DNA from 4 places in the Paraburkholderia nemoris genome. Region 1 is predicted to be linked to each of the others. Evidence: riboswitches for the same ligand, from Rfam matches in the RefSeq annotation. Region 1 holds a riboswitch; each other region holds the start of a gene.
The links. A riboswitch is a leader RNA that binds a small molecule or an ion and turns the genes downstream of it on or off. The one in region 1 is predicted to bind cobalamin.
Positions count from the first base shown of each region.

Region 2: another riboswitch for cobalamin. It lies ahead of KHO33_RS07310 (TonB-dependent receptor domain-containing protein); the one in region 1 lies ahead of cobW (cobalamin biosynthesis protein CobW).
Region 3: another riboswitch for cobalamin. It lies ahead of cobG (precorrin-3B synthase); the one in region 1 lies ahead of cobW (cobalamin biosynthesis protein CobW).
Region 4: another riboswitch for cobalamin. It lies ahead of KHO33_RS04540 (CbtB domain-containing protein); the one in region 1 lies ahead of cobW (cobalamin biosynthesis protein CobW).

Region 1 is NZ_CAJNBO010000013.1:6,562-10,627, forward strand. Features, by position in the region: gene cobN (cobaltochelatase subunit CobN) at 1-599, opposite strand, end outside; gene cobW (cobalamin biosynthesis protein CobW) at 606-1,706, opposite strand; cobalamin riboswitch at 1,891-2,163, opposite strand; cobalamin riboswitch at 2,243-2,470, shown strand; partial or broken gene cobA (uroporphyrinogen-III C-methyltransferase) at 2,695-3,417, shown strand; gene KHO33_RS42810 (cobalamin biosynthesis protein) at 3,451-3,963, shown strand; gene cobO (cob(I)yrinic acid a,c-diamide adenosyltransferase) at 3,960-4,066, shown strand, end outside.
Region 2 is NZ_CAJNBO010000004.1:81,786-85,851, reverse strand. Features, by position in the region: gene KHO33_RS07310 (TonB-dependent receptor domain-containing protein) at 1-1,575, opposite strand, end outside; cobalamin riboswitch at 1,667-1,923, opposite strand; gene KHO33_RS07305 (hypothetical protein) at 2,131-2,487, shown strand; gene KHO33_RS07300 (cell division protein ZapA) at 2,484-2,795, shown strand; RNA gene ssrS (6S RNA) at 2,888-3,069, shown strand; gene KHO33_RS07290 (EVE domain-containing protein) at 3,162-3,620, shown strand; gene KHO33_RS07285 (SIMPL domain-containing protein) at 3,818-4,066, shown strand, end outside.
Region 3 is NZ_CAJNBO010000001.1:526,418-530,483, forward strand. Features, by position in the region: gene KHO33_RS02310 (precorrin-8X methylmutase) at 1-580, opposite strand, end outside; gene cobG (precorrin-3B synthase) at 573-2,117, opposite strand; cobalamin riboswitch at 2,202-2,380, opposite strand; gene cbiE (precorrin-6y C5,15-methyltransferase (decarboxylating) subunit CbiE) at 2,465-3,874, shown strand; gene KHO33_RS02325 (cobalt-precorrin-5B (C(1))-methyltransferase) at 3,874-4,066, shown strand, end outside.
Region 4 is NZ_CAJNBO010000002.1:425,035-429,100, forward strand. Features, by position in the region: gene KHO33_RS04525 (alpha/beta hydrolase) at 1-908, shown strand, start outside; gene KHO33_RS04530 (hypothetical protein) at 954-1,394, shown strand; gene KHO33_RS04535 (histidine phosphatase family protein) at 1,432-2,046, opposite strand; adenosylcobalamin (AdoCbl) riboswitch at 2,142-2,229, shown strand; gene KHO33_RS04540 (CbtB domain-containing protein) at 2,283-2,504, shown strand; gene KHO33_RS04545 (CbtA family protein) at 2,516-3,262, shown strand; gene KHO33_RS04550 (ABC transporter substrate-binding protein) at 3,642-4,066, shown strand, end outside.

The sequences.
Region 1 (4,066 bases):
TCATCAAGCCAGCGCGCCTGCCAGTCGGCAATGGTCGGCGTGTCGCGTTCGGGATGGTAAAGCGTCGCGGCAGGCAACGCGCGCGGCAGCGCAGGCTCGCGCCCCCAGCCAAGCGAGCGGTACGCGATAAACCGCAGGAACGCCTCGGCATTCTGCGGTCCGCCTTCACGCAGATAGCGCCATAGCTGATGGCACAGATCGGCGTCAGCGGTGCTGCGCGCGAGCAGATTCGGGTCTTCCTGCAGATCGCCGGAGAACATCGCGAGCGTCTGCTGCTTGCGCTCGGCGAGGGCGACCACCTGTTCGATGCCGTACGGCCAGTATGCCTCGCCGCCGAGATGATCGACCACCACGACACGCGCATGCTGCAACACGTCTTCGACATAGAAATCGACCGAAGCCGGTTGCCGCAAATACGTGACGTTCGCAAGCCGCACGCTCGGAAAGCCCTCGCCCAAGCGAGGAAACACGCTCGCGAGCAACGATAGCGTGGTATCCGCGGAGCTGAGCACCACGATATCGGCGGGCTGCTGATCGATCCGGATCACGCCCTGGGTATCGTCGACAAAACCGCCCGGCGTGGTGCGCAGCAGATGCATGACCGGTTACGCCTGCTGCGGCTGGGCGCTCGCCACGGTGCCCAACGCGGCGTCGAATGCCTGTTGCAGCGCGGCCTGGTCGAGGTCTTCGCCGATCAGCACAAAGCGGCTTTGTTGATCTGCGCCGGTTTCACCCGCTTGCCAGCGCCGGTCGAAGTAACTATCGAAACGACGGCCCACGCCCTGGATAACCAGACGCATCGCCGCGCCCGGCAGCGCCGCGAAACCTTTGACGCGATAAATCGTGTTGGTTTCGACGAGCCCTTGCAACGCGGCGATCACGGCTTCGCGCGACAAAACATTCGCGTGCACGACAACCGAATCGAACTCGTCGTGGTGATGATCAGCGTCTTCGGCCGAACCGTGATGGTCGTGGCGTAGATGGATTGTTTCTTCCGAGGCCGCTTCGAGGCCCAGCAGCGTATGCAGATCAAGTTGACCCATCTGTGCGCGCACGATCTTCACTTGCGGCGGAATTTCTTCGCGGATAACGGTTTCGACAGCAGCTTGACGCGCTTCGTCGAGCAGATCCGTTTTGTTCAGAATTACCAGATCGGCCGCCGACAATTGATCTTCGAACAATTCGTGCAGCGGCGATTCGTGATCGAGATTCGGATCGGCCTTGCGTTGCGCATCCACGGCGACCGGGTTGTCGGCGAACTGACCGCTCGCCGCAGCCGGGCCGTCGACCACGGTGACAACCGCGTCGACGGTAAAGCTATTCTTGATCTGCGGCCAGTTGAACGCCTGCACGAGCGGCTTCGGCAAGGCGAGACCGGACGTCTCGATCAGCACGTGATCGATCTGCTCACGGCGCTCCACGAGCTTTTCCATCACCGGGAAAAACTCTTCCTGCACGGTGCAGCACAGGCAGCCGTTCGCGAGTTCATACAGTTGCCCTTCGGTCTCGACGCCGTTTTCATCGCAGCCGATGCCGCAACCCTTGAGGATTTCCCCGTCGATGCCGAGTTCGCCGAACTCGTTGACGATCACCGCGATGCGCTTGCCGCCCGCATGCTGAAGAATGTGCCGCAGCAGCGTGGTCTTGCCGCTGCCGAGAAAGCCCGTGACGATGGTGACGGGGATCTTGCGCATTTGAGTTTGCATCGTGAGGTCCATCCGTAGGAGTTGCTCGTGCACGCCGAGGCATCGTGTATAGGCCGGGCAAACGGGGCACATACCCCAAACCACGACATTAACAAAACACGGGGACGAACAACGGCGTTGCCGAGGCAACCGAAAACTGGAAACGAGAATGAGGTCATGAACGCGCCACCGCATCCCCGCGATGGTCGTTCTTCGTAGTCTGGCCGGTATCCGGGCTGGCGAAAGCGCCGCTTCCCCTTCCCGGACGAGTGGTTTCTCGCCCAGTGGTTATATGCCGACGCGGCCTTGCGCGTGGACATCGAAGCCGGCTCCGCGGCGCTCAGGAACGCACCGCTTTTCGCTTACCGTTGCGGGGGCAGCACAGGTTGACCCGGTCCATTGCAGGTGGGCACCCTGTTTCCCGTTTAACTGCATGCGCACGAGCGCGCACACGAGCACCAAAGTGCGTGCGAGTTTAGGCCGAGCGCCCCGTGCCGTCAAGGAAACGCGGGCTTCGGCAAGGCCTTTCCACAGTGCCGGCGCGGCCTGCCATGTGCTATCGTATGCGCGCGTTTGGTGCCCGCATATGCGTTCGCATGTGCAGTTAAACGGGAAACAGGCCGCGCTCGCTGCGCTCAACCTGTGCTGTCCCCGCAACGGTAAGCGACCTGCGGTGCTTTCGCATCGCGCATGCGTTTTTGATGCCACTGTCCGACGAATCCGGACGGGAAGGCAAAACGCATGAGGCCGCCAGCCCGGATACCGGCCAGACGCGGAGGCAGCGAACGTCACGCTGCCGGCCGCCGGAATCCGCGAGGGACGGATGTGAAGGCGCTGAAGCACGACGTGGCGCGGCCGTTGGCGTTTTCCTGTGGGAAGCGCGGCGAGCGGCGTTTCTCGTTGCGCGTAATCTGTAGCACCGCATGACCTCAATTTCTGCCGCCTCCGGCATCTTCGCGCCTCGTCCGCTCTCGTTTGTCACGACATGGCACGCGCCATGCACGCCGCGATGAGCCGCGCCTGGCTGATCGGCGCCGGCCCCGGCGACGTCGAACTGATGACGCTCAAGGCGACACGCGCGTTGGCACAGGCCGACGTGGTGCTGGTCGACGATCTGGTGAATCCTGAAGTACTGCAGTTCGCGCGCGCCGACGCGCTGGTCGTGTATGTCGGCAAACGTGGCGGGCATCCGTCGACGCCGCAGGCCGGCATCGTCGCGCAAATGCTCGAGCATCTGCAGGCGGGACGCAGCGTCGCCCGTTTGAAAGGCGGTGATCCGTTCGTGTTCGGTCGTGGCGGCGAAGAACAAGAGGCGCTGCATGCCGCGGGCATCAGCGTGGACGTGATCAATGGCATCACCGCCGGGATTGCGGCGCCCGCGGCAATCGGCATTCCTGTGACGCATCGCGATCACGCGCAAGGCGTGGTGTTCGTCACCGGACACGGCGCCGGCAGCGGCGAGCCGGACTGGGCCGCGCTCGTCGCTACGCGAATGACGCTGGTGATTTACATGGGCATGCGGCGACTGAACGAAATCGTCGACGCATTGCTCGCGGCCGGGATGAGCGCCGATACGCCGTGCGCAGCGATCGAATCGGCCACGCGCCCCGAGCAACGGCATGCGCTCTCGCGGCTCGGGGAGTTCGCGGATACAGTCTCGCGCGCTGGACTCGGCTCGCCGGCGATCGTGGTGATCGGTGGCGTGGCGTCGCTGGCTTTGGCGCGGGATGCGGTGAATGTCGGCAGCGAACCTTACGGACGCGCAATGAAAACGCTAACCGTCGGCATCGGTTGTCGTTTGCACAGCTCCGCCGAGGAAATCGAAACGGCTGTCCGTGCCACGCTCGGCTCGCATTCATTCGACGAAATCAGCATGATCGCCTCGGTTGACGTCAAAGCCCACGAAACCGGTCTGCTCGAATTTTGCGCAAGTCATGCGCTGCCGCTGAAACTGTTCAGCCGCGAGCAGATTGCGGCGATCTCCGTGGAGGATCCGTCGGCGGCCACGCGTGAGCATCTCGGCGTAGATGGCGTCTGCGAGCCGTGTGCGTTGCTCGCTGCGGCAGCCGAATCTGATGCGGCCCGCGCGCCTGACGCAGCCCATGCGCCAATTGGCTCAATGACCCCAGTTGCCTCGTTTGCAGCCGATACCGCCAACGCACGGCTACTCGTGCGCAAAACCGTACACGCCGGCGTCACGGTCGCAATCGCATCGACCACCGCTCGCCCCGCCCGCGACCACACAAACACCGACACTCAAGAACAGGACCGTCCATGAAAACCGATCCCGAATCGCATCAACGCATGACCGAACGCCGGCGCGAGGGCCACGAGAAAAAGCAGGCCAGCGCCACCGTCGAAAAAGGTCTGCTGATCGTCAA
Region 2 (4,066 bases), on a different contig from region 1:
ATCTGTCTTGCCCACATGGCCGCTCCACGATCCCTCAAGCCCCTGCACCTTCGCACGGCCGACGTTCTCGGCCAAAAAGATGCCGGGCGTAACCTGCTCGTAGTCGATCAGATTCGAATAACGCGTCTGGAACGCGCTCAGACGCATCACGCCAAGCGCGTTCGACGCGTACTGCAACGCTGCTTCGATCGAATGGCTGCGCTCGGGCTGGATCGACGGATTGCCGCTGAGCGGATAGTACAGATCGTCGAAGCTCGGCGCGCGGAACGAATCCGAATAGCTTGCAGTCGCCTTCCAATGCTCGGTGATGTCGAAACCGTAGCCGAGATAGTAACTGTTCGCCCCGCCGAAATCGGAATACTGATCGCGCCGCACGTTGGCCTGAATCTGATTGCGCCCAAAGCGCCCTGTGTAGCCGACAAAGCCCGAATCGACATGCCGGTCGGGCGCAGCGAACGTATCCGAATCGAGGCTCTGATCCAGATGCTCATAGCCGACCTGCAGTTTCTGCTGCGCGGCGAGCGCGAAATCGTTCTGCCATGTGTACTGGCGATTGTCGGTATCGAAGCGGCCGTTGTAGATGCCGTTGGTATTCGCCACGCTGCGGTCGTCGCCTTCGGAAACGATGAAGTGCGTGGTCCACCAGTCGGTCAGCTTGCCGTTCGCGAACACCGACACCTGGCGCACTTTGCTGTAGAGGTTGTTCAGATCGATCGGCACGCCGTACGCGTTGTCGTAGCTGTTATTGCCGTTCGACTGGAAATAGGTGACGCCCGCGTCCCACTTGTCGCTGAACTTGTGACGCAGCGAAGCCGAGATACTTTCGTTCAGATAGCCGTTTGCGTTCGGATTCGCGTTGGGCGCCTGAGACGGATTGAGCGACGAGAAGCCGTCGTCTTTCGAACGCGCGAGCGAAATGCTGAAGGTGGTGTTGCCGTCTTTATCGAGCGCGCCGTTCACGCCGGCTTGCTGTGTCTGCGTGTGATAGCTGCCATAGCCCACCGAAAAATTGAAACGCGGCGGATGGTCGCCGCCGTCTTTGGTGAATACTTGCACCACGCCGCCAATTGCGCCGGAGCCGTAAAGCGCGGACACGTTGCCATTCACCACTTCGACGTGATCGATCTGATCGAGTGGAATCTGTGCGAGTTGCGGCGCACCCAGGCTCACGGAATCAACCCGCACGCCGTCGATCAGCAGAAGTGATTGCGTCGACGACGCACCGCGCAGAAACAGGCTCGTCGTGGAACCCGGGCCACCGGTGCGCGAGATTTGCGCACCGGGCGCGAGTTGCAGCAGGCCGGGCAAATCGGTCGCGGTCGTATCGGCAATGTCCTGCTGATCGAACAGCGTGGTCTGCGGGATCGCATCGGCGAGCGGTTGCGGCCCGCGCTCCGCGGTCACGACAACGGGCGACAACACCGCGGCTGACGAATCGCTCGCCCCCGCATCGGCAGAAGAAGATGAAGAAGAGGAGGAGGACGAGGACGCAGAAGAAGCGGCAGCTTGCGCATGCACGACGAGCGGCAGGCTCGCAAAGGCGAGCAACGCCGCGCGAGCGATAGGGGACAGCATGGGATGACATTCCTGTGGATAGCGTGCGCGGCCCGCTTCCCCGCGGGCCGATGCGTAACGAGGCGCCCGCGTTGTTTTACGTTTGCGCGGGAACGAGCCTCTCCCTCTGGCCGGTATCCGGGCTGGCGACACATCGATCCCGCCTTCCCACGCGTGACGCGCAGTGGCACACTCGCGTGTTCAGCTTCAAACACGCGATCAGGATCGACCTGCATGACGAATGCGGTCGCTTACCGTTGCGGGGGCAGCGCAGGTTGGCGCGTTCAGGCGAAGCGCGCGCCCTGCTTCCCGTTTAACTGCGCACACTGTCGAAAAGCGCGCGCGGGCACCAAAGTGCGGCCAGTTTAGGAGCGGCCCTCGGGTCCGTCAAGAATGGTTAATCCGCGCGCAAACTGTTCTGTTAAGTGCAGGTTATTGTCCGATGCATGAGTTGTTTTTCATCATATGGTCGATAAAAGCCGGCACAAAGCGATGTTGTTACGTCTCGAAACGAGACAATTGTCGGAACCTGCGACATTCCGCGCTAAAATGCGATGTCTTTAGAGGACGCAGCAGATGCTCACCGAACTCGAAACACTTTCACAGAATATCGGCAAGCTGATCACGATCAGCCAACGCCACAATGAAGCGCGTCTCGCGCTCGAAGATCAGCTCGCCCAAACGCGTGCGGAAGCCGAGGCCACGCGCACGGAACTCGCGCTGATGCGCGAGGAGCGCGATGCGCTGCAGGCGGAACGCGACGCGCTGTCGGCAAAGATCGACGACGCACAGGTGCGCCTCAATGCGATCCTCGAAAAATTGCCGCGGGCCCGCGCGCACAGCGAGCCTGATAATCAGCTCGACCTGCTCGAGGCCGCGCCGCATGAGGAAGAAGCGGAGAGCGACGTCACCCGCCATGGAGAAAATGCATGACCACCAAGCAGATCGAAGTATCGATTCTCGGCGTGCCCTATCGTCTCGCCTGCTCGCCGGAAACTGAAGGCGCGTTGCTTGAAGCGGTTGCTCGCGTCGACGCCGAGATGTCGAAGATCCGCAATAGCAGCAACGTGCGCGGCACGGATCGCATTGCCGTCATGGCCGCGCTGTCGCTGGCATCAGAACTGCTTAAGCTGCAAAGCAGCGTGCGGCACGGAGAAGCATTTCCCGCTGAAGAAATCCGGCGTACAATGCACCAAATGAACGAGCAACTGGGTACTGTGATTCAGCAGTACAGCATGTAAAGTATCTTGTAGCCGGTCCTGAGATCGGCTGCGGATTCAAACGAGGTGCATGAGCAAAGATTCATGCAAACGTCTTGAATTCAATCGGTTTGACTTCCCTGCCTGGTTCGCCAAGGTCATATATTCCTTGAACCAATGCCATGTGCACGGTTGTGGAAATTTGTAGCACGGGTGTGCGCGTCACTCTGTCTGATGTACCCGAAGTGCTGCTAACTGCGACCAATTCTGAACTCCCGGTTCAGGATGCCGGCCTAGCGGCTAAGGCGGGGACCTTATTCAAACGGCATCGGACTTCGGTTCGGTGCCGTTTTTCTTTGGGCCGCGATTTTTCTTGCTGTATCAAACCTTTAACGTTCAACTCGATTCATGCGCTACTGGCTAATGAAGTCCGAACCGGACGAAGCAAGCATCGACCATCTCGCAGAGGCGCCGCACCATACGTTGCCGTGGACCGGCGTGCGCAACTATCAGGCGCGCAACTTCATGCGCGACATGATGCAGGTCGGCGACGGTGTGCTCTTCTATCACTCGAGTTGCCCGGAGCCGGGCATTGCAGGGCTCGCGGAGGTATCGTCCACCGCGTATCCAGACCCCACTCAATTCGACAAGAAGAGCCCCTACTACGACCCGAAGTCGTCGCAGGAAACGCCGCGCTGGCTACTCGTCGATGTGGTGTTCAAGAAGAAGATCCCGTTGATTCCGCTTGCCGCGCTGCGCGAGCATGAGGAATTGAAGGACATGCGTGTGCTCGTCAAAGGCAACCGTCTTTCGATCACACCGGTGACCGAAGCTGAATGGCGCTTCATCACTAAACGTCTTGTTTAACGTTGCATACTCACATGCGGCCCGTTGCCGCTTGTGTCACGCGCAAGTCTGTGCGCCGATGAACACAAACGTTCAGCAAACGTCAAATTAGGGAACCAAGCTCAGGTTACAAGCGCCTAACGGACTCGCAAACGTTGTGCCACGCGCATGGCGTTCGCTCCAATCGTGCACAACCTGTTCAAGCAAGGAGTCCAAGAATGACGAAAAACACCGCACGTGCACTCGCTCTCGCTCTCGTTTGCGCCGCGCCTGCTGCGCTCGCGTTGACGCCGGCCATGACCCGCGCGCAGGGCGTGACGCAATATCAGCCCGCGGGCGTGCTGTCGCTGAATGCGCAAGCAAGCTCGGAAGTGCCGCAAGACGTCGTCGATATCACGCTGTTCTATGAGCAGGAAGCGAGTGATCCGTCCGTGCTCACCTCCACGCTGAATCAACGCGCCGATGCG
Region 3 (4,066 bases), on a different contig from region 1:
CGCTGCCGCCGCGTCGTCCATGAACCACGACGAAGGGCACGCCGCGACTGTCTTCGGCAAGCATCGCTTTCGATTCGGCCGCGCCGACAAAACCAACCGGAAAGCCGAGGATCAGCGCGGGCTTCGGTGCGCCGGCATCGAGCATGTCGAGCAGATGAAAGAGGGCGGTCGGCGCATTGCCGATCACGACGACGCTTCCTGCCAACTGCGGCCGCCACAATTCGAGCGCGGCCGCCGAGCGCGTATTACCGAGTTCGCGCGCAAGCGCAGGCACGTCCTGATGCGTCAGCGTGCAGATCACCTCGTTGTTGGCAGGCAGTCGTGCGCGCGTGATGCCTTGCGCCACCATGCCGGCGTCGCACAGAATCGGCGCGCCTTGTGCCAGTGCCGTACGGCCCGCCGTGCCTGCGCCTTCGGAAAACTGAAGATCTTCAACGACGTCGACCATGCCGCAGGCGTGGATCACGCGCACCGCGAGTTTCTCGAGGTCGGCAGGGATACGCGATAAGTCGGCCTCCGCACGTATCGTCGCGAAGGATTGGCGATAGATCTCCTGACCGTCGCGAATGTAATCAAGCATCTGAGGGGCTCCGGGCCGGGTGTGCCAATGGGTCGAGCATGTCGGCGGCCTGTTCGATCGTGAGTTGGTGCGCGACGCACGAGCCGAAACCCGGCTGGCTGTCGCGGCGATAAAGGTCGTAGATGCCGGGTGCCGCGGCCAGCAGTGTGTACGGCGCGCAATGTGCGGCGGCGCATGAGCGCGGACAGCCGCTCAGATGGACGTCGACGCCGTCGGGCAGGCGATCCGCTAGAAGCAGCGCGTCGGCTTTGGTGTCAGCGAGGCTTTTTGCGCAGCCTGTGGAACCGGCGCAGGCGATTAAGTGCGTAATGGGTTGTGCGGGATCGCAGGCGAGTCCCAACGCGTTCATTTCAGCGAGCACGGCGGGCGCGGCATCGGCAGCGATATCGGGCAGCAATACGCTTTGCCAGGGCGTCATGCGCAGTGTGCCGTTGCCGTGCTGTTGCGCGAGCGTGGCGAGGCTGCGCAAGGTCGCGGCGTCGAGGCGTCCGAGCGGCGGTTGGCCGCCTACGTGCAGCGTTCCGACGACTCGCTGTGCGTGCGCGCCGAGTCGGAGCGCGGCATCGGCAGGCGTGGGGCGTTGCCAGTTTGCAAGCGATGTGTCGCGTGACAGCGGGAAATCGACGTACGTTTGAGCGTGCTGCAATAGCGCGTCGAGGGGATGCGTGGCGAGCAGGTGGCGCATGCGCGTGGCATCTGGGGCGGCCAGATCGAGGAACGTGTGCAGCAGCGCGCGGACGAGGTCTATGACTTGCGAAGGCAGCACTGCGGCGAGAGCGCCGGCATCGGCATCGGCATCGGCATTCGCGTTCGCCTTAGCCGGCGGACAACCCGCCAACCCAAACACAAATCGCACACCGTCTTCCGCCTGCGTCGCCGCCAGCCATACGTCGTGCGGATGATCCAGCCTGGCAAGACGCTCACCACCATCGAGCAGAAGCGCGAATTTCGGCGACAGCGCCGCGAACCGCGCCTCGGATTGCAGCAAGGCGAGCAGTTCGACGCAAAGCAGCCTCGTATCGAACAGCGCAAATGGATCGCGCCCGGCAGTCGGGCTCACCATCACATTGCGCACATCATCCGCAGCGGATGCCGAAATTGAGCCAGGCGCTTGTTGTGCGGTCGTCGATCGCGTATTTGAAGCATCCGCTGCGTCGAACCGAGATGTGTCAGAAATATCCGCGGAGGTCGCGAGCAGCACGCCGGAAGCATCCACCGCGCCAGCCTCTGGAATCGGCCCAAGCCCCGCATCGACCAGCATCGCGATCAACGCCGTTTCATGCCCGCTTCGCACGCCACGCACCTGCAGATTCGCGCGATTGGTCAGCTCGACCACACCAGCCGCATGCAGTTCACTGACCTCGGCAATCACCGCAGCCTGCAACGCGCTCAACTCGCCACCGGGCAATTTGATCCGGCAAATCCCCCCATCGCGCGCGGCAACGATGCGCAGCAGCCCCGGACACGCCGAAGACCGCAGCACGAGAGCCGCGTCGGGCAAAGCAGTGGAGGGCGAAGCTTGATTCAAGACGGACACCGGGTTGAGCGTCGCGCGACGGCCCGAGCAAGCCGCAAAGCGGCCATTGCTACGGCATCGGTACACCCCGCCCGATGTAGGCTGGCACGAACAGTCTGGCCGGCAGGTCTCCTGGCTGGCAGGTCATGGTCCGCCGCGGCCTTCCCGGTCGAACCAGTGGCGCGGAGCGCAGGCGGACTCGCTGCATACAGTTGCGGGGGCAGCCACAGCGACACTGTGTTCCCTCTTCGGCCCCGAAGGGCACCGGCGGCTGTATTATGCCTTTTTTCGAACAGCACAACGAGGCTGGACGCTCTGATCGGCGTGGCACAGCGCAATATTTGAAGATACAGAAAGAGGATGGATGCATGCCGGCGTGGCTGACCGTGGTGGGCATAGGCGATGACGGCTTCGCCGGCTTGGGGAAGCCCGCGCGGCGTGCTTTGCTGGAAGCGTCGGTGGTTTATGGCGGTGAACGTCATCTGGCGATGCTGCCCGCGCGCCTCGCTGCGCGCCGCGCGGCATGGCCGAAGCCGTTCGATCTCGCGCCTTTGCTGGCGGAGCGTACAGGGCCCGTGTGTGTGCTGGCGAGTGGCGACCCGATGCTGTTCGGCGTCGGCGCGACGCTCGCGCGGCAGTTGCCGGCAGGTGAGTTGCGGGTGCTGCCCGCGCCCTCGTCGTTGTCGCTGGCGGCCGCGCGGCTTGGCTGGCCGTTGCAGGATGTCGCCACGGTTTCGCTGGTGGGACGGCCGTTGCCGACGCTGAATGCTCATCTGCACGACGGCGCGCGCGTCTTCGTGCTGAGTGCCGACGGGCGCACGCCCGCTGCACTGGCCGAACTGCTGAATGCGCGCGGTTTCGGCGCGACCCGGATGACTGTGCTGGAACATTTGGGCGGCGATCTGGAGCGGTGTATCGATGGCCGCGCGGACCAGTGGCCCGCAGGGGAAGTGGCGGCGCTGAACCTGATCGCGCTTGAATGCCGTGCAACGGAGGGCGCTCCGCGTTTGCCGCTGACCGTCGGCTTGCCTGACGACGCCTTTCGCCACGACGGTCAGTTGACCAAACGCGACGTCCGCGCAATCACACTGGCGCGCCTCGCGCCGACTCCAGGCGAATTGCTATGGGATGTGGGCGCGGGCAGCGGCTCGATCGGCATCGAATGGATGCGCGCGCACCCGACCTGCCGCGCGATCGCGATCGAAGGGCACGCGGAGCGGCAGCGGTTCATCGAGCACAATCGCGACGCGTTGGGCGTGCCGGGTTTGCAACTGGTGGCCGGCCGGGCGCCTGATGCGCTGGAAGGATTGGCTGTGCCGGATGCCGTGTTCATCGGCGGTGGCGTGACGGTGCCAGGTGTGCTCGACGCCTGCTGGGCGCGCTTGCGTGACGGCGGACGTCTGGTTGCCAATGCGGTGACCTTGCAAGGCGAGGCAGCGCTGGCGGCGTGGCGTGAGCAACACGGCGGCACGTTGACCCGCATCGCGCTGGCCGATGCACAGCCCCTCGGCGGCTTCGATACGTGGCGCCAGGCGTTGCCGATTACGCTGCTGGAAGTCACGAAGCTGGCCGACGGCGCCGACGGCACGTTCCGTGCGAACAGCACGAACAGCACAAACAGCACGAACAGCACAAACAGCACAAACAGCACGAACAGCACAAACAGCACGAACAGCACGAACAGCACGAACAGCACGAACAGCACGAACAGCACTAGTGGCGTCAATACCGCCAATGACACCTCGACCGCCTCCGCCGACTCACCACCTCACCCGTAATGCGCGAAGAAACGCCCGAACAACCCGCGCCGCTGCGTAGCGGCTACACGACCGGCAGTTGCGCCACCGCGACGTCGCTCGCGGCCGCGCGTCTGTTGCTCGCGGGTATAGTCAGCGAGGTCGCGGAGATCGTGTTGCCGAAGGGGCAGCATGTGCCGATGCCGCTGGTGTTCTGCCGCCTGAGCGCCGAGG
Region 4 (4,066 bases), on a different contig from region 1:
GCACGGTGCCGGTGTTCGCGAACGGCGACTGGCTTGCGCCGACGCATGACGTCAAGCGTGCCGTGATTCTGATTCACGGACGCCTGCGCAATGCGGATACGTACTTCAATCTTGCGGAGCGTGCCTGCGCACTGGCTGGTGGCGATGCAGCCGATACGCTGCTGATCGTGCCGCAGTTCCTCGCGAGTGCTGACGTTGGCGCGCATGCGTTACCGCCATCCACGTTGCATTGGGAATGGACTGGCTGGATGGGCGGCGACAACGCCAAAGGTCCGGCGCCGCTCAGTTCGTTCGATGTGCTCGACGCCATTCTGCAGACGCTGGCGTCGCGCGAGCAGTTTGCGTCGCTGACCGAGGTGGTGATCGCCGGGCATTCGGGCGGTGGCCAGGTGGTGCAGCGCTACGCCGTGGTGACGCGGGGTGAGGCGCCGCTCGTCGCGCGCGGAATTGCAGTGCGCTATGTGGTCGCGAATCCATCGTCGTATGTGTACTTCGATGCGATGCGGCCGACAGCATCAGGTGAATTCGTGGCGTTCGATGCGACGGCATGTCCGTCGTTCAATCGCTGGAAGTATGGGCTCGAAGATTTGCCGGCCTATGCTTCGAGTGGCGGGGAGGCTGGCTCGGCTGATGCGCTCGAATCGCGCTATGCGCGTCGTGACGTCACCGTGCTGCTCGGCGGTGCGGATTGCGATCCGCAGCATCCGGCACTCGACCGTTCATGCGCGGCGCAGACGCAAGGCGAGCATCGGCTGGGACGCGGACTGGCTTACTCGCGCTATATGGCGTTGAGGTGTCCGGAAGCGGCGGCGAAGCATCGTACGTTTGTGATCGACGGCGTCGGGCACGACGCGAACGGGATTTTTGCATCGGCGCAGGGGCTGGCGGCCTTGTTCGGCAAGGCATGAACCGTGCTACTGCGATAAGGCCAGCTTTCAAAGGACTGTGCCGACATGAACAAGACCCGAATCCTCGCGGCCGCGATCGCCGCTGTATCGCTTGGCGCCTTGCTGCCGTGCAGCGCCAATGCCGACGATGCGCCTAGCCCATGTGCGTCGCTCAAACGGATCGTCGCAGCGGCGCCGGACGGTCTGGCTTCGCTCACACCGGAAGACGGCAAGGGCGTTGCGCAACCCTACGGCGATGACGCCCAATGTTCGGCGAGCCGTGGGAGTTATCAATGCACGTGGACGCCGCATCACGATGCCGGTTCGAGCACGGATGCACTGCAGGGTGTCGCGGCGGACATCGCATCGTGCCTGCCCGACGCGACGCATGATCAGAATTCACCGGGTCGTCAGCATTTTTATCTAGGCACGCGTGCCAAACGGACTGATATCACGTTGACGCGGGCTGATTCGAGCAAGTTGCGGCTGGTTGTATCGGGCAAGTGAGTGGGCACATGCGTTTCGGGCTGTCCGCGTGCGGCCGTTATCGCGACGCCGGCCACCATGTCCAGCCGCGTCGCGAGCGTCGCAACTCGACCATCGAGAGCGGCGCGATTTCGATGCGCGGAAACACGGCCGGTGACGCGCCGAGCGCATGAACGATCGCGGCCCGGATCACGGAAGCGTGCGTGACGGCGACCACGTTTTGCGTGTTGCCCGGTATGACGCCCTCGCTCAACGCACCGTTTAGCGTGTCGAGCCACTGTCCCACCCGCTTCACGAGTTGACTGAACGACTCGCCGCCGTGTGCGGCTGCGTCAGGATCATGTGTCCACGCGGCGAGGTCGTCCGGTGCTTCGACCGCGAGATCGGCAAGGCGACGGCCATGCCACAGGCCGTAGTCCATATCTGCCAGCCCCTCGTCGGCTGATGCGCCCGGGGCCGATGCCGCGGCACCGAGCCCCAAGGCCGACGCCGTCTCGCGCGCACAAACGGCAGGGCTGACGAAAACCGCCGCGTCATCCGGAATCGACAGACGCGTTCGTGCGGCGGCTGCTTCGGCGAGGCCGCGTGCGTCGAGTGGGTCGTCGGCGGGGAAGCGGCCCGCGCGCATCGCTGCGGTCGATGCGTGGCTGATCAGTAACAGCCGTATGTCCATTCAGTTGATTTCCATAAAGACCGGCCTAAAGCGGGACGCCGCGTGCATGCTTTGCATTGCCGGGAGGCAAAGTTTAGCGCGTAGAATAGCGTCACTGCGAAGCACGGAAGCCGGTGAGAGCCCGGCGCGGTCGCGCCACTGTAATCGGCATTCATGAGCCGAAAGCCAGACCTGAGCTTCGCACCATCCCTCTTCAATCGACTATCGGGGCGCGTTACCCCCAGGAGATGTCCATTATGTCCAACGCTGTTTTCGATTCCACGACACAGCCTGTCGCCCAACCTACGCCGATTCCGCTGCGTGAACTGCTGCCTTGGGTCGTGTTCGGCGGCTTGCTGCTGTTGCTCGCGCTGTATTTCGTTGGTGCGGAACAGGGCGCCACGTCGCTGGTGCCCGGCATGTATGTGCACGAATTCGTGCACGACGGCCGCCATCTGCTCGGCTTTCCCTGCCACTAACGGAGTCGAACATGGTCGGTAAATTGTTGGTACGCGGGATGCTTGCAGGCATCGCCGCGGGATTGCTCACGTTCGGCTTCGCGAGATTAGTGGGCGAGCCGCAGGTCGATCAGGCGATTTCCTTCGAGGAAAAGGCCGACGCCGCCAAAGGCGAAGCGCCCGAACCCGAACTGGTGAGCCGCGGCACCCAGGCCGGCCTCGGACTGTTGACGGGCGTGGTGACGTACGGCGCCGCGTTCGGCGGGCTGTTCTCGCTGGTGTTCGCGTATGCATATGGCCGCGTCGGCACGCTGAGTGCGCGCGCGTTGTCCGCATGGCTCGCACTTGGCGCGTTTATCACGCTGGTGATTGTCCCGAACATCAAGTACCCGGCGAATCCACCCTCGGTGGGCGACCCCGAGACGATCGGGATGCGGACCGGCTTGTTCTTCCTGATGATTGCGATCTCGTTGGCGGCAATGGTGTTTTCGCTGAAGGTTCGACGCCGCGCGGCGCTGAAGCTGGGCGCGTGGAATGGCTCGATCGTGGCGGGCGTGGTGTTCGTTGCGATCATTGCTGCCGTGCAACTGTCGATGCCGACGATCAACGAAGTGCCGGCGGCTTTCCCGGCAGTGCTGTTGTGGAAATTCCGCGTCGCGGCCATCGGCATGCAGGTGATTATGTGGACGACCGCTGGGCTGCTGTTCGGCGCCCTCGTTGAGCGAAGCAAATTGCTGGCGCCCGCGAGCCGCAGCGCCGCGAAGTCCGCTTACCTTTGATGTGAACGGCGTGACCGCGCGAGCCGCGGTCACGCCGACGTGCAGCGCGAGAGAAGCCAAATACATCAAGTACTTGGCGCGTTTGCCGGAATGTTATCCACAGGCTTGTGAACGTTTTCTGTGGATAAGCCACCCCTCTGCAATGCGCGGCTCCGCGCCAACCGTGTAGGCGATCATCGCTGCGTCCCCCCGCGCCGCAAGCAACAAACCGATCTGCGTCAAGCACTTAGGTACGATGCCCCGCTGTTATCAACAACCCTATGAACATTTTCTGTGGACAAGTTCCATAGCCGCATAACGTTATGCGAATCGCTTGGTTGCCCGAAGCCGGGGCAAATCCGACACTCACTCCAATCTCAAGCAAACCGAGCCTGGAGCCATGTCGAACACATCAAGCTTGCGCCCATCATGGGCCACTCACTTCGCGGCACTTCTGCTGCTGGCCGCATCGGCACTAACGACGACAACGGCCATCGCCGCGCCACCTTCGGGCGATCCGATCCTGATAGGCGTCAGCGGCCCGCTGACCGGCCAGAACGCTCAGTACGGCGCGCAATGGAAAGCCGGTTTCGATCTTGCATTGGATGAGATCAACAGCCACAACGGCATCAACGGCCGTCCGCTGAACTACGTCTTCGAGGACAGCCAGAGCGACCCACGCCAGTCCATCACGATCGCGCAGAAATTCGTCAACGACCCGCGCATCCTGATCGAACTCGGCGACTTCTCGAGTCCGGCTTCGATGGCGGCGTCGCCGATTTATCAGCATGCCGGCCTCGTGCAACTCGGCTTCACCAACTCGCA